DNA from 4 places in the Aminobacter aminovorans genome. Region 3 is predicted to be linked to each of the others. Evidence: predicted binding sites of a transcription regulator. Region 3 holds the regulator's gene; each other region holds the start of a gene.
The links. Region 3 encodes PhoB, which activates phosphate uptake and scavenging genes when phosphate is short. Its sites were predicted from a motif close to TGTCATNNANCTGTCAT; they were not measured.
Positions count from the first base shown of each region.

Region 1: a site for PhoB is predicted at 1,440-1,456, ahead of DY201_RS26980 (esterase-like activity of phytase family protein). Genes of this name have one in related genera too.
Region 2: a site for PhoB is predicted at 1,624-1,640, ahead of DY201_RS12085 (BtaA family protein). Genes of this name have one in related genera too.
Region 4: a site for PhoB is predicted at 1,688-1,704, ahead of DY201_RS27475 (putative 2-aminoethylphosphonate ABC transporter substrate-binding protein). Genes of this name have one in related genera too.

Region 1 covers NZ_UFSM01000003.1:95,812-99,144, forward strand. Annotated here, with positions in the region: gene DY201_RS26980 (esterase-like activity of phytase family protein) at 1-1,366, opposite strand, end outside; gene DY201_RS26985 (winged helix-turn-helix domain-containing tetratricopeptide repeat protein) at 1,849-3,333, opposite strand, start outside.
Region 2 covers NZ_UFSM01000001.1:2,481,225-2,484,557, forward strand. Annotated here, with positions in the region: gene DY201_RS12080 (class I SAM-dependent methyltransferase) at 1-306, opposite strand, end outside; gene DY201_RS12085 (BtaA family protein) at 303-1,550, opposite strand; gene DY201_RS12090 (hypothetical protein) at 1,747-2,037, shown strand; gene DY201_RS12095 (DMT family transporter) at 2,096-2,998, opposite strand; gene DY201_RS12100 (J domain-containing protein) at 3,150-3,333, shown strand, end outside.
Region 3 covers NZ_UFSM01000001.1:1,388,386-1,391,718, forward strand. Annotated here, with positions in the region: gene pstB (phosphate ABC transporter ATP-binding protein PstB) at 1-456, shown strand, start outside; gene phoU (phosphate signaling complex protein PhoU) at 496-1,200, shown strand; gene phoB (phosphate regulon transcriptional regulator PhoB) at 1,299-1,988, shown strand; gene DY201_RS06860 (ROK family protein) at 2,018-3,259, opposite strand.
Region 4 covers NZ_UFSM01000003.1:217,245-220,577, reverse strand. Annotated here, with positions in the region: gene DY201_RS27480 (putative 2-aminoethylphosphonate ABC transporter ATP-binding protein) at 1-407, opposite strand, end outside; gene DY201_RS27475 (putative 2-aminoethylphosphonate ABC transporter substrate-binding protein) at 483-1,505, opposite strand; gene DY201_RS27470 (DMT family transporter) at 1,769-2,608, opposite strand; partial or broken gene DY201_RS27465 (aldehyde dehydrogenase family protein) at 2,768-3,144, opposite strand; gene DY201_RS27460 (ABC transporter permease) at 3,214-3,333, opposite strand, start outside.

The sequences.
Region 1 (3,333 bases), on a different contig from region 3:
GATCGGCGGCGAGGCCCGAGAGAGCGCCCCAGCCGAGCGGCGTGCCGTCGTCATTGGAAGCTGCCACGATCTGCGGATAGACGGCTGCACCTTCGCCGAGTTCATAGACCATGACATGCGAACGGGCGAGGCCGTCCTCGACGAGGTCCGTCTCGTTGGCGGTGACCAGCAGGTTGCGCTGCGGGATGGCAACGAGGCCCTCCGGTCCGATACCCGAGGGCAGGAGCTGGACGAATTCAGGCTCCTTGCCGGTGTCCTTGTAGACGCCGATCAGCGACGCGCGTTCGGCGGCAACGAAGATGTATTTCTGATCGCCGAACTGGGCGAACTCCAGGCCTTCCGGCTCGATGCCCTTCTTGTTGCGGGCATCGGGATAGTGGCCGGCGGCGGCCGCCTGGTATTCGAAGGCGGGTCCGGACTCGTAGAGCACTTCGCCTGATTTGGAGAAGATGGTGAAGCCGCGCGCACCGCCCTTGTAGTCGCCTTCATTGGCAACGACGAGACGATCATTGTCGAGCCATTTCACCGCATCGGGTTCGCGAGGTGCGTTCTCGACCTTGCCGGTGAAGCTGAGCGCGCCGTCCTTCTTGGTGTCGACGTTCTCGAGTGTCACGTCACCAGCCGAAAAATGCGCGACGATCTTCCCCGAGGCGGCTTCGACGATGGCGATGTGGTTGTTTTCCTGCAGCGTGACGGCGATCTCGCCGGCTTCGTTGAAGGCGACGAACTCCGGCTCCGGATCTTCCGGCGAAACCGCTGCGATGCCGGTCAGGTCGACCGTCCTGATCGAAGCGCAGTCCACCCAACCGTCCTTAAGAGACACGATCTTGAGGTTGCCGGCGGGCAGTTGCGGCAGGGCGCCTTCGTTCAGCTCTTCGTCGCGCTCGTTTTCGATGGCAATGGCGAGGAACTTTCCATCCTTGCTCAGCGCCACGGAGTCGGGCTGGCCGCCGAGATCGCAGGAGGCCTCGATCGCCTTGGAGGCGAGGTCGATGATGGTCAGATTGCCCGAGGGCTCTTGCTTGTTCTTCGAGGTGTTGACGCCGGCGAAGACCTTGCCGCCCAGCACCGTGACGGAGGTCGGCTCGCCTTCGATCTTGACGATGCCGGCGGCCTTCGGTGCCTTGGCGTCGGTGATGTCGATGAAGCCGACTGCGCCGAGCGGGCTGTCGGAATAGACCAGCGTCATGCCATCTTCGGACGCGGCGATGATTTCAGACGACGTCAGGGTTGCGGCGTCTACGCCAGCCGGCAGATTGGTCGCGACCGGAAAGGTGGCGATCCGGTTGAAAGCCTGGTCGGCATAAGCAGGGAAGACTGCGGACGCCGCCAGCGCGGACGTCAAAAGCAGGAGCTTGCGTGACATGGGAAACCTCTTTGCCTGAACGGAATTGCGGTCTTCGTTTGGGGCAATGAGATTTCAGCGCGATGACAACAGGATGATGGTTTCATGACAAGGAACAACGAGCGCCCATGTCGATGACGCAAGTAACGCCGGCTGAAAAAAACCTCCCGGGCGACGATCGCCGCCCGGGACGCCTTGCTGGGTCAGGACGGTGTCGACCACTGGCCGCCCTTGTAGAGGCGCGTGGCGTTGGTCGATGTGAGGTCGATCTCGGTGGACATGGAGCGGGCCGAGCTGAACATCGTCGAGGTCCTGCTGGAACCACACCATCACCGTGCCGACAGGGGTCAGCGTGACCGAACCCTGAACCATGCCCTGCGATAGCCCATTGGTATCGCTGCAAAGTCGCACTTCAAGGTAGAACCCACCGCGCTACAACCAATTGCCGCGTAATCTATCTTATGGAACTCGTCATTACGCTGCGACCGGAAACTTCTTGTGCGTCACTCCGGAAGACCAGCCCTGCGAAAACCTTCGACGAAATGCGCAAGCGTGGCAGCGTCGCGGAACGGCTCAGTCGCAACCCAGTGGCGGGTGGTGTATTCGGGGTTGCCGACAAGAAACAGTTCGGCTTCCGCACGTGCGTCGTCGAGCCTGCCCAGTTGGGCGAGGCTTGCCGCCAGGAAACGACGCGAGCTCGTGCGATAGGTCTCGTCCCTGAGCAGCGTCTCGACGGCCGCTTCGTAGTCCCGGGCGGCATACTGCGCCTGGCCAAGCGTCAGATAGTACCAGCTTGCCGGAAACGGGTTCAGCCGAAACGCCTTACGGATGTGATCGAGGCCTTCGTCGATCCGGCCAGCAAGGATCGCGATGTCGGAAAGTGCCGCCCAGGTGTCGGCTTCATTCGGGTCGAGCTTGATCGCCCTGGCGAACTCCGCATCGGCCTCGGCGAAGCTTTTGTGGTAGGCAAGCAGATATGCCAGCACCCAGCAGCAGCCGGCGTCGCCGGGATCGAGCGCCACAGCCTTGCGCGCAAGGTCGAGCGCGACCTTGCGGGTGGGTTCTGCCGGTCCGCCGCTGTGCACCCATCCCATCCAGTGGTTCATGGCAAGCCAGCGATGGGCCTCGGCATAGTCAGGATCGAGCGAAATCGCCCGCGTCAGCATCAGATGCGCTTCACGCGCCGCTTGCGGTGAATCGTCCATCAGCTTGCGGGCGCGGACGCACAGGTCGTAAGCCTCAAGGCTTTTGGGCCGGATCCGCGGCGGCGGGGTGCGCAGCCGGCCAAGCAACGCCTCGACGATCTTGCCGGTGACTTCGTCCTGAACGGCAAAGATATCGGCCAGGCCGCGATCGAAACGCTCCGCCCAGAGATGATCGCCGTTCACCGCATCGACTAGCTGGGCATTGATACGCACCCGCCCCGCGGCGCGCCGGGCACTGCCTTCAAGCAGGTAGCGCACGCCGAGTTCGCTTGCGATCATGCGCACGTCCATCGCCCTCCCCTTGTATGCAAAGGACGAGTTGCGCGCGATGACGAACAGGCCGGGAACCCTGGAGAGATCGGTGATCAGGTCCTCGGTCAAGCCATCGGCGAACGACTCCTGCTCTGGATCTGTGCTGACGTTGACAAAGGGCAGCACGGCAATCGACGGCTTGTCGGGTAGCGGCAAAGGTTTTCGCCTGGCTTCGCCTAGCTGTTCGACCAACCCCGTGAAACGGTAGCCGACGCGCGGAACCGTGGAGATCCATTCACCGCCGTCGGCCGTGAGACCAAGCCATTTTCTGAGCTGTGCGATCTGAACGGTGAGGTTGCCTTCCTCGACCAAGGTGTCCGGCCAGGCCGCATCCATCAGTTCGGCCTTGCCGAGGATCTCGCCCGATCGCCCGACCAGTGCTGCGAGCAACTTCAGCCCGCGGTGGCTTATGGCAACGGGTTCATCGTTCCGGAGCAATGTTCCAGCGTCCGGATCAAGCACGAACGGACC
Region 2 (3,333 bases), 1.1 Mb from region 3:
CAGAGATATGCGATCCGACAGGCCTGCCCGGGTGATCGATGCCCTCGCCGTCGCCAGCATCTCGGCTGATATGTCGAGGCCATAGAAATGGGCGTCGGGAAAACGCCTTGCAGCGAGGATCAGGTTGCGCCCGGTGCCGCAGCCGAGTTCGAGCGCTGTGCCGCCCTTGGGCGGAGCGAGCTCGGAGATCATGCGGTCGCGGCCGGGCAGGTAATATTTGCGCGTCAGGTCGTAGATGTGGCGCTGATGCCGGTAGACGCTGTCCATCAGCCCGGAATGGCCGGCCGAAAGCTCGGGCGCGCTCATCGGGATTTCTTCACATAAAGGTGGAAGCCGCCATAGATCGCCGAGCGGTCGCGGGCGGTGTAGTCGCGCGATGCCAGCTCCTCGTAACTCCACTGGTCGAGCAATGCCGGCGACAGTCGACCGGGCAGCAGGCTGGGTTCGGCCGCAGTGCGGAATATGACCCGGGCGCCGGATGCGGCGGTCCGTGTGATCTCGGTCCACAGCGCGTTGAGCTGGTCGTCGCTCATCCAGTCCTGGGCATCGAGCAGGATGTAGCGGTCGACCGAGCCGGCATCCTTGCCGGCCAGCAGCTCGGTAAAGTTGGCATGGTGGACGGCGACGCGATCGATGTTGGCCCGGATCGTGGCGTAATTGTCCTGCTCGAGATAGGCGGGCAGGGCGGCTTCGCCCGGTTTCGGGTAGCGGCGGGCGAAGGCCTGCCAGGCGAAATAGTTGTTTTCGAGCGGGAAGTCGCAGGCAAGTTTCTCGAGCCTGGCCTTGAGCACGCCGGCCATCGAGCCGTCGCCGGAAGTCAGCAGCGAGTCGTATTGCGCCGGCGGAATGCCGAGACCAAACAGCGAGGATTTGCGCGCGGTGATGAAGCGCAGCATGCGGCGTTCGAACACCGGCGCGATCTTTTCGTCGAAGAAGCGGCGCTGCTCCTGCTGGCTGCCGGTCGCCATGATGGCGGCGGGGTCGACGCCGTAAAGCTTGGCGACGCGGTGGCCGGCGGCGATGAACAGGCCGAGCAGGCCGGTCTTGTAGAAATTGCCGTCGAAGGTGGCGATGCGGCGCTTGCCGCGCCAGCTGCGGCGTTCCCAATAGGCGCGGCTCGAGGCATCGAGATGCGGCGCGATGAAGCGATCATAGGCATGCGAGTTGTGCTTGACATCGGCTTCACCGAAGAAGCGGAAGAGATCGCTCTGCGTCGGCAGGTGGCGTACGGCAGCCAATTTCATCCGGTTCAGTGCGATATGGGCGCCGTTGAGATCGACGGCGTCGATCCTGGCTGGCGACCGGGTGAGATAGGCAAGGATATTGCAGCCGCCTGAGGCGATGGTGACGACCTTGTGGCCCTCGCCAAGCTGCATCGCTTCCATGTCGACGTCGGGGTCTTCCCAGATCTGTGGATAGACGAGGCCCGAAAACAGCAGCGCAAAGAGCCGCTCGGACAGCCCTTCCTTTGAGAGGGCGCGGTTCTGGTAGACCGCCTTTCCAACTTTCTTGCCGCGACGAAAGACAAGTTCTCCGGAAACGTCAGTCATGGAAATGCGATTCCCCGCTTCGTTGTTGGGCGCAGCGGGTAACGTACCGGCGTGACACCGCGGTGACGGGGCGATGACGGCGGCACGACAGGTGCTTGTGTGACAGACCGACTCCGAACGTTACGAAACCGTGCGGGGACCTGCGCATTTTATCTCCGACGCCCGCTCGGCGGGCCGTTCTCGAAAGGAGATCATTATGAAGAAGCTCATTCTCGCGTCGGTTTCCGCCATTGCGCTGTTTGGCGTTGCCGCCTGTAGCGACAGCAACACCGACAGCACGACTACCGAAAGCGTGAAGCCACCTGTGACCGAGCAGCCGGCACCTGTGACGCCGACACCCGCGACGCCCGAGGCATCGCCGCCGGCGACAGATGACACCACGACCAAGAGCATCACGCCGACGCCGGACAGCGGCACGAGTGGCGAGATGCAGAACACCGAACCGATGCAGCCCAAGCCTGTCGAGCCGGCTGCGCCCGCCCAGTAAAGTTGCGGGAGGAGGCAAGCCCGGAGCAGTCGCTCCGGGCTTTTCTTTTGTGTCGAGCTTAGCGCGTCACCCGGGCGCGGCGGCCAAGCGCCACGATCGCGATGACGGCGAGAGCGAATATGAGCGTTCTCGCGCCGACATGTTCGCCAAGCAGGAAGGCGGAGATGGCGAGGGTGACGAAGGACTGCAACAACTGAACCTGGCTGACGCGGGCAATGCCGCCCATGCCGAGACCGACGTTCCAGGCGAAGAAGCCGAGGAACATCGAGCCGAAACACAGGTAGAAAAAGGCAAATGTCTGCGCTGACGAGGCGGCGGCGAACTCGGGATGCCAGCTCAACAATGCTCCGGGAATCGAGATCGGCGCGGTCAGGATCAGCGACCAGCAGATGACCTCCCAACCCGGCATGCGGCGAGACAGCTTGCCGGACACGACGTAGCCAAGGCTCGCCGAGAGCGCCGCGAGGAACAGGAACAGATCACCTGATGAAAGTTGCATGCCGCTGTCGCTGATGGCGAAGGTGACGACGAGCACGGCACCCGCGACGCCGCAAATCCAGAAGAAGGCCGATGGCCGCTCGCCGCCGATGACGGCGGCAAAGATGCTGGTGGTCAGCGGCAGCACGCCGAGCACCACGCCGCCATGCGAGGCCGGCACCGTCTGCATGGCGATGGAGGAGAAGATCGGGAAGCCGAAGACCAGGAGCAGGCCGGCGAGGAACAATGCCGGCGCATCGTCCTTCGGAAACCGCTTGCGCAGGACCAGCAGCAGCAAGGCCGCGGCCAGCGAGGCCATGGCGGCACGGCCATGGGTGACGAACCATGGCGAAAAGGTTGCCAGCGCAACGCGCGTCGCCGGCAAGGTGCCGCCGAAGATGACGACGCCGAGCGTGCCCAGGGCAAGCCCGATCGTTTCGCGGGAAGCTGTGTGTGCCGGTTGGGTGGTGTTGCGCGCGTCCATGGCGCAGATCGATACCGACACTTGGCTTTTGCGTCGTGAAAATTCCATTGGTCCAGAATCTTGGTCCAGATGCCGGATTGTTGCCGACAAAGTTATGCCGCGCGCGCAATGGCATCTCGCATTTGCGAATGTTTCATCCTAAGAAGCGGCCATGTCGATTTGGGACCGTCTCGGCGACTTCATCGCACGTATCTCTGCGTCGGCGGCAAATGGCGTCGCGGACGTCGTGGAAGCCGTGCGCACCGTCTTTTCCGGAGATGCGGAAACCCGCCGTCGGGTGGCGTTTTCGGTGGCGATGATTGCGCTGTCGGCCAAGATGGCCAAGGCCGACGGTG
Region 3 (3,333 bases):
TACGAAAATGTCGCTTATGGCCCGCGTATCCATGGCCTTGCCAAGAACAAGGCCGAGCTCGACATTATCGTTGAGAAGAGCCTGCAGAAAGCCGCCCTGTGGAACGAGGCCAAGGACCGCCTCAACGAGCCAGGCACTGGCCTGTCGGGCGGCCAGCAGCAGCGGCTGTGCATCGCGCGCGCCATCGCCGTCTCCCCCGAGGTGATCCTGATGGACGAGCCCTGCTCGGCGCTCGATCCGATCGCTACCGCGAAGGTCGAAGAGCTGATCGACGAACTGCGCGAGAACTACACGATCGTCATCGTCACCCACTCGATGCAGCAGGCGGCACGCGTGTCGCAGCGTACGGCGATGTTCCATCTCGGCTATCTCGTCGAGGAAGGCCCGACCGACAAGATGTTCACCAACCCCGACGACAAGCGGACGCAGGACTACATTACCGGCCGCTTCGGCTGAGTGAGTTTGCGCCGCCGCACACGAGACGAGGAAGAAATCATGGGCGAACATACAGTCCGGTCCTTTGACGAGGAACTCCAGCACGTCGACCAGCTCATCCGCGACATGGGCGATCTCGCCGGCGCGATGGTGGCAGGCGCCATCCGCGCGCTTCTGTCGTCCGACCAGGCGCTGGCGCAGAACGTCGTTGCCGATGACACGATCATGGATGCCAAGCAGCGCGATCTCGACAATTCGGCGATCACGCTGATCGCCAAGCGCCAGCCGATGGCGCAGGACCTGCGCGCCGTCGTCGGCGCAATCCGCATGGCGGGCGATCTCGAGCGCATCGGCGACCTTGCCAAGAACATCGCCAAGCGTGTAGGCGCCGTCGGCCAGTCGCCGACGCCGCGCAACCTCTCGCATTCGATCGACGCGATGGCGCAACTGGTGCTCGGCCAGGTTCGCGGCGTCGTCGATCTCTATGTCGCGCGCCAGGCCGAGGGCCTGAAGGATCTGCGCGCCGACGACCAGAAGATCGACATCCAGTACACCGCCGTGTTCCGCGAACTCCTGACCTACATGATGGAAGATCCGCGCAACATCACGGCCTGCACGCATCTGCTGTTCTGCGCCAAGAATCTCGAGCGTATCGGCGACCATGTCACCAACATCGCCGAGAACGCCTATTTCGTCGTGACAGGTACGCAGCTGCCGCTGAACCGGCCCAAGGTCGACGAGACCACGACGACGGTTCCGGCCTGAGCATTTCCGCAACCGCATGCGTTTGGCGCGGGGGCGCTGCATAGGTTAAATCAGCGTATGGTCCGGAAGCGACCATGCGCCAGGACAAGGTATAGCCGATGATCGCTCCCAAGGTCATGGTCGTCGAAGACGAAGAGCCGCTGGGCGTGCTGCTTCGCTACAATCTCGAATCCGAAGGTTACCAGGTCGAGGTCGTCACGCGTGGCGACGAGGCCGAGATCCGGCTCCAGGAAAACGTGCCCGATCTTCTGGTGCTCGACTGGATGGTGCCGGCGCTGTCAGGCATCGAACTGTGCCGCCGGCTCAGGATGCGGCCAGACACCGAACGCCTGCCGATCATCATGCTGACCGCGCGCGGCGAAGAGAGCGACCGCGTGCGCGGGCTTTCGACCGGCGCCGACGACTATCTGGTCAAACCGTTCTCGACGCCGGAGTTCATGGCGCGCGTCAAGGCGCTGCTTCGCCGGGCCAAGCCCGAGGTGCTGTCGTCGGTGCTCAAGGTCGGCGACATCATGCTCGACCGCGAGTCGCATCGGGTCTACCGCAAGAAGAGCGAGATCAAGCTCGGCCCGACCGAGTTCCGCCTGCTCGAATTCATGATGCGGCATCCGGGCCGGGTGTTCTCACGCAGCCAGTTGCTCGACAATGTCTGGGGCGAGACGATCTACATCGACGAGCGCACCGTCGACGTCCATGTCGGACGCCTGCGCAAGGCGGTCAACAACGGCCGCATGCCCGACGTGATCCGCACCATCCGCGGTGCCGGCTACGCGATCCGCGAAGACTAGAGACCACGCCTTGTCCGTTTCGCCCCAGGCTAGGCGCCGTCGGTATCGGCGCGGCGTGGGGCGGTGCCTGCGGCAAAGATCTCCTGATCGACGGCAAGCAGGGCGCGCATCATCGCGCCTTCCCGCTTGAGCGGAACCTCGTTGGGTTCGGTGTCGAACGAGATCGCTTTCGAGTGCAGCCCGCCTGCCGTCTTGGCGATGGCTGCGCGTACATGCGGCTCCATGATGTCGAAGGCCGTTGCGCCGACGCCGACGAAGGCGAGGGGGGCGGGGTCGAACAAGGCGAACATCGAGCCTAAACCGAAGCCGATCGCCTCACCGGCCTTGCGGAAGGCCTCGCGCTCGGGACCGTCATGGTCGCGGGCGGCGTCGGCAATCGCTCTGATGTCGTCGTCGGACAGGTCGGCCAGAGGCTCGGCATTCTCGTCGCCAATTCTGGCGTTGCGCCAGATGGCGTAGTTGCCGGCATAAGCCTCGATGCAGCCGCGGCGGCCGCAGCGGCAGAGCGCGCCGTCCGGTCGGTGGACCATGTGGCCGAACTCTGCGCCCGACGATTGCGTGCCGGTAAACAGCTCGCCCTTGACGACCAGGCCCATGCCGATGCCGTGCGACAGAAGGATGGCGATGAAATCGTCGCGATAGCGCACCGGGTCGCGCCAACGCAGCGCTTCGGCGATCATGTTGCAATCGTTTTCGACCGACACCGGTACGCCGAATTCCTTCTCGAACCGGTCGGCGAAAGGCAGGTCGTCATGCTCGGTGATCGGCGACCACAACAGCTTGCGCGAAGCGGCATCGGTGATGCCCTGGACAGCCATGGCGATGCGCAGCACCGGCCCGCCGGAAGCAGCAGCATCGTCGATCAGGCGGCGGATCATGGCGCTGCACTCGTCGAGCAATGCCTCCGCGGTCATCTTCTGGGTCACCAGCCGCTTCGTTTCCTCTGCGGTCGTGTTGCCGGCATAGTCGATGACGGCGGCCGACAGGCTGTTGAGCGAGAGCACGATGGCAACGATCGACGCGGCATTGGGTTCGAGCATCAGCCCAACCTGCGGCCGGCCCCGCTTCATCGAAACCGGCTCGCTGACCTTGGCTTCAGCAAGGATGCCTTCCGATATGAGATCGGAGGAAATCGTCGAGATCGTCGAGTGGCTGAGGCCGGTGGTGGCGGCGATTTCGGTGCGCGACGGCTGGCTGGCACGGCGAACAGCGGATATAACCATGGCGCGGTTGCGCCGTCTCAGATCGTCGTGACGTATGCCGACCGACATGTGCTCGTCTTCCTCCCGGCGAAGCGCTGCCCTTCTTAAGCGGCAGTCCCTTACGCGCCAAGCGATTGTGACAG
Region 4 (3,333 bases), on a different contig from region 3:
TCGGCGCGCGGGCGCTTGGTGTTTTCGAGGCCGAAGGCGATGTTCCTGGCGATCGTCAGGTTGGGGAACAGCGCGTAGGACTGGAAGACGATGCCGTAGTCGCGCTGCGACGGTGGCAGGGTCGAGACGTCGCGCCCGCCCTGCCGGATCGAGCCGCGGGTCTGCAGGTCGAGGCCGGCAATCGCCCGTAGGAGTGTGGTCTTGCCGCAGCCCGAGGGGCCTAGGAAGCAGACGAACTCACCCTCGCTGATGTCGAGCGATATGTCCTTCAACGCATGGAAATCGCCGAAGGCTTTCCAGACGTTTGCGATCTTGAGATAGGCTGGCTTCACGTTCTGGCTGACGGCGGTCATGGCGCTCACTTCAGTCGGAATTCGCGGCTGCCCGGCGAGGGTTTCGTGTCTCATCGTAACCATCCGGCTTGGGGGCAAGGGTGCGGGCGCAGCACGAGGCGACGCCCGCATGTCGAGGCTGGCTGAAGGTCAGCTCTTCGGCTCGGACTTCGAGTCGTAGCGCTTGGTCCATTCCTCGAGGATGGTGTTGCGGTTGTTGGCCGCCCATTCGAAGTCGTTCTTGATCATCCTGGCTTCGATGTCGGCAGGCAGGTGCTGCACCGGCTTGGCGACGCCGGGCATGGCGACGACCGCATAGCCGACATTGTACATCTCGTTGGCCTTCTTCGAGACCGACCAGTCGAGCAGGGTCTTGGCAGCTTCTTCCTTGGACGTGCCGGCAACGATTGCCGAGGCTTCCATGTCCCAGCCGATACCTTCCTCGGGGATGATGATGTCGATGGGCGCACCTTCAGCCTTCGACTTGGCGGCGCGGAACTCGAAGGAGATGCCGATCACGGTTTCACCTGCAGCCGCCATCTTGCACGGCTTTGAGCCGGAATGTGTGTAGGCGGCAACGTTCTGGTGCAGGCCGTCCATATAGGTCCAGCCGTCCTTCTCGCCGAACAGCTGCAGCCAGCTCGATACATCGAGATAGCCGGTGCCTGATGACGCGGGGTTCGGCATCACCACATGGCCCTTGTATTCGGCCTTGGTGAGGTCCTTCCAGCTCTTCGGCGCGGTCAGGCCAAGCTTCTGGCCTTCGACGGTGTTGAAGCAGATCGAAGCCGCCCAAGCATCCATGCCGACCCAGCTTGGTGGGCTGTCGCTGTCGACGAAATTGGGCTTCAGCTGGTCGGCGCCCTTGGGCGCATAGGCTTCCAGCATGCCCTCGGACTTGAGTACCAGAAGCGAAGTGGCGGCGAGGCCCCAGACAACGTCGGCCTGCGGGTTGTCCTTCTCGGCGAGCAGCTTGGCGGTGATGACGCCGGTCGAGTCGCGGATGAAGTTCAGCTTGATGTCGGGATGGTCCTGGTTGAACGTCTCGGCATAACGCTTGAGGTCTTCCGCCTCGATGGCGGTGTAGACCGTAAGCTCGGTCTCCGCCCAGGCCGCCGATGACATCAGCATCGCCGCAAAGGCGGCAAGCGCGAAGGTTTTCTTCTGGTTCATTGAATTGGCTCCCATTTGAATCGCTTAGGCACGTTCTGATTGGGAGAGGTCTTGTCGGGTCGCGTTTTCAGCTGTGCCCGTTTTGCGCCTCGTCCATGGTCGATAGTGGGAACGGGCGTTCAATAAGTAAAATCTATTCTTTTTATGATCTGGTAGGCTGAGCTTATGCGATGCACAGGGTTGCGACAGGCATGTGACAAGGCTGCCGCGTGCGTGTGCATCGCTGCCATTTTTTGTGCCGAGAAGCGAAATTTGCCGAACTGTCAGCCCGAGAAGGCGAGCGCAACAACGCCGCCGGCAACGATGGCGGCCGAAACGATGCGGGCCTGCCAGGGTCGCTCGCCGAAAATGAACAGGCCGATCAGGGCCGCGATGATGACGCTCGATTCACGCACGGCCGAAACCGCGCCCAAGGGCGCGATGGTCTTGGCGTAGATGACGAGGCCATAGGCGGAGACCGCGCCCAGGCCGCCGACGAGACCTAGCATGATGGTCTTGCGGTCGATGGTGTGGGTCGTTCCGCGTCGCCGGAACAGCACGAATAGCGTGACCGGAAATTCCAGCAGGAACAGCCAGCCCATATAGCCGAACGGGCTGTCGGACAGGCGCACGCCGATACCGTCGATGACCGAATAGGACGCGATCAGCACGCCGTTGATGGCGGCGGCACCGACCGCCCGCGGATCGGCATGGGCCGCACCCCGCTGGAAGGCAAGGAAGGCGATGCCGAAGGTGATCGCGCCAAGCCCGACCCAGCCGAGCGGCGGCAGTGTTTCGCCGATCATCACATAAGCGCCGAAGGCGACAAGCGCCGGCGCCAGGCCCCGGGCAATAGGGTAGACCTGGCTCAAGTCGCCCAGGCGATAGGACTGGAACAGGAAGACGTAGTAGCCGTAGTGGATGACCGTCGACAGGAAGATGTAGATCCAGCTCGCTTGCGACGGCGGCGTGGCGAAGCACACCAGCACGAGCCCGAGCGCGGCATGCGTGGCGGACACCGCTGCCAGGACGACGGCGCGGTCCGTCGCCGCCTTGACGACCGCGTTCCAGCTCGCATGCAGCAAGGCTGCCACCAGCACGATGGTAAGGGCGAAACCGGACATCGGTCAGGCTTTCGAGGTGGGCAGGCGAAAAAGGGGAGAGGGCAGCGATCCAGTCAATCTCGCCCCGGCAGTTGGCAATGGCATTTCCCCTCCAAGCAAATGAGGGGGCACCAGGCCCCCTCATCGACACTCATCTGATTTGCCGGCTCAAGACAAGGCTCAGGCCCAGGGCAAAGAGAAGGTCTTGACGTTGGTGAAGCTTTTCATCGCTTCGATGACGCCTTCCTTGTAGCCGTTGCCCGAGTCCTTGATCCCGCCAAATGGCGACATCTCGATGCGGTATCCCGGGACTTCCCAGATATTCACCGTGCCGACCTGCAGGCCGGCGATGTATTTCTGCATGCGCCGGAAGTCGTTGGTGCAGACGCCTGGGCAGAGGCCGAAGGTGGTGCAGCGATCGGCTCGTCCCCCGAGTTCTTGGTCGCGCCGGCGACAGCCGAATCGGCCGCCCTGGCGACATCGTCAGCGGACAGTTCGTTGAGGCAGATCGGTGGGTAGTTGCCGCCGAGTTCCTGCACCTGGCACTTGTAGCCGGCAGTGCGGGTCGGCTGGCGGCATCGATCGGTTCATCAACAGTCCCCCCAAAGCGGCGGGCCAACCGTGCCCTACCGCAATTTGCGATCCTTGGCTTGCGCTGCCAGCAGCACGAACGACACCGCCAATATCGAAGCCAGGAAGATCGAGCCCGACAGGGCATAGATCGTCGGCGAGGCGCCTGAGTTCAT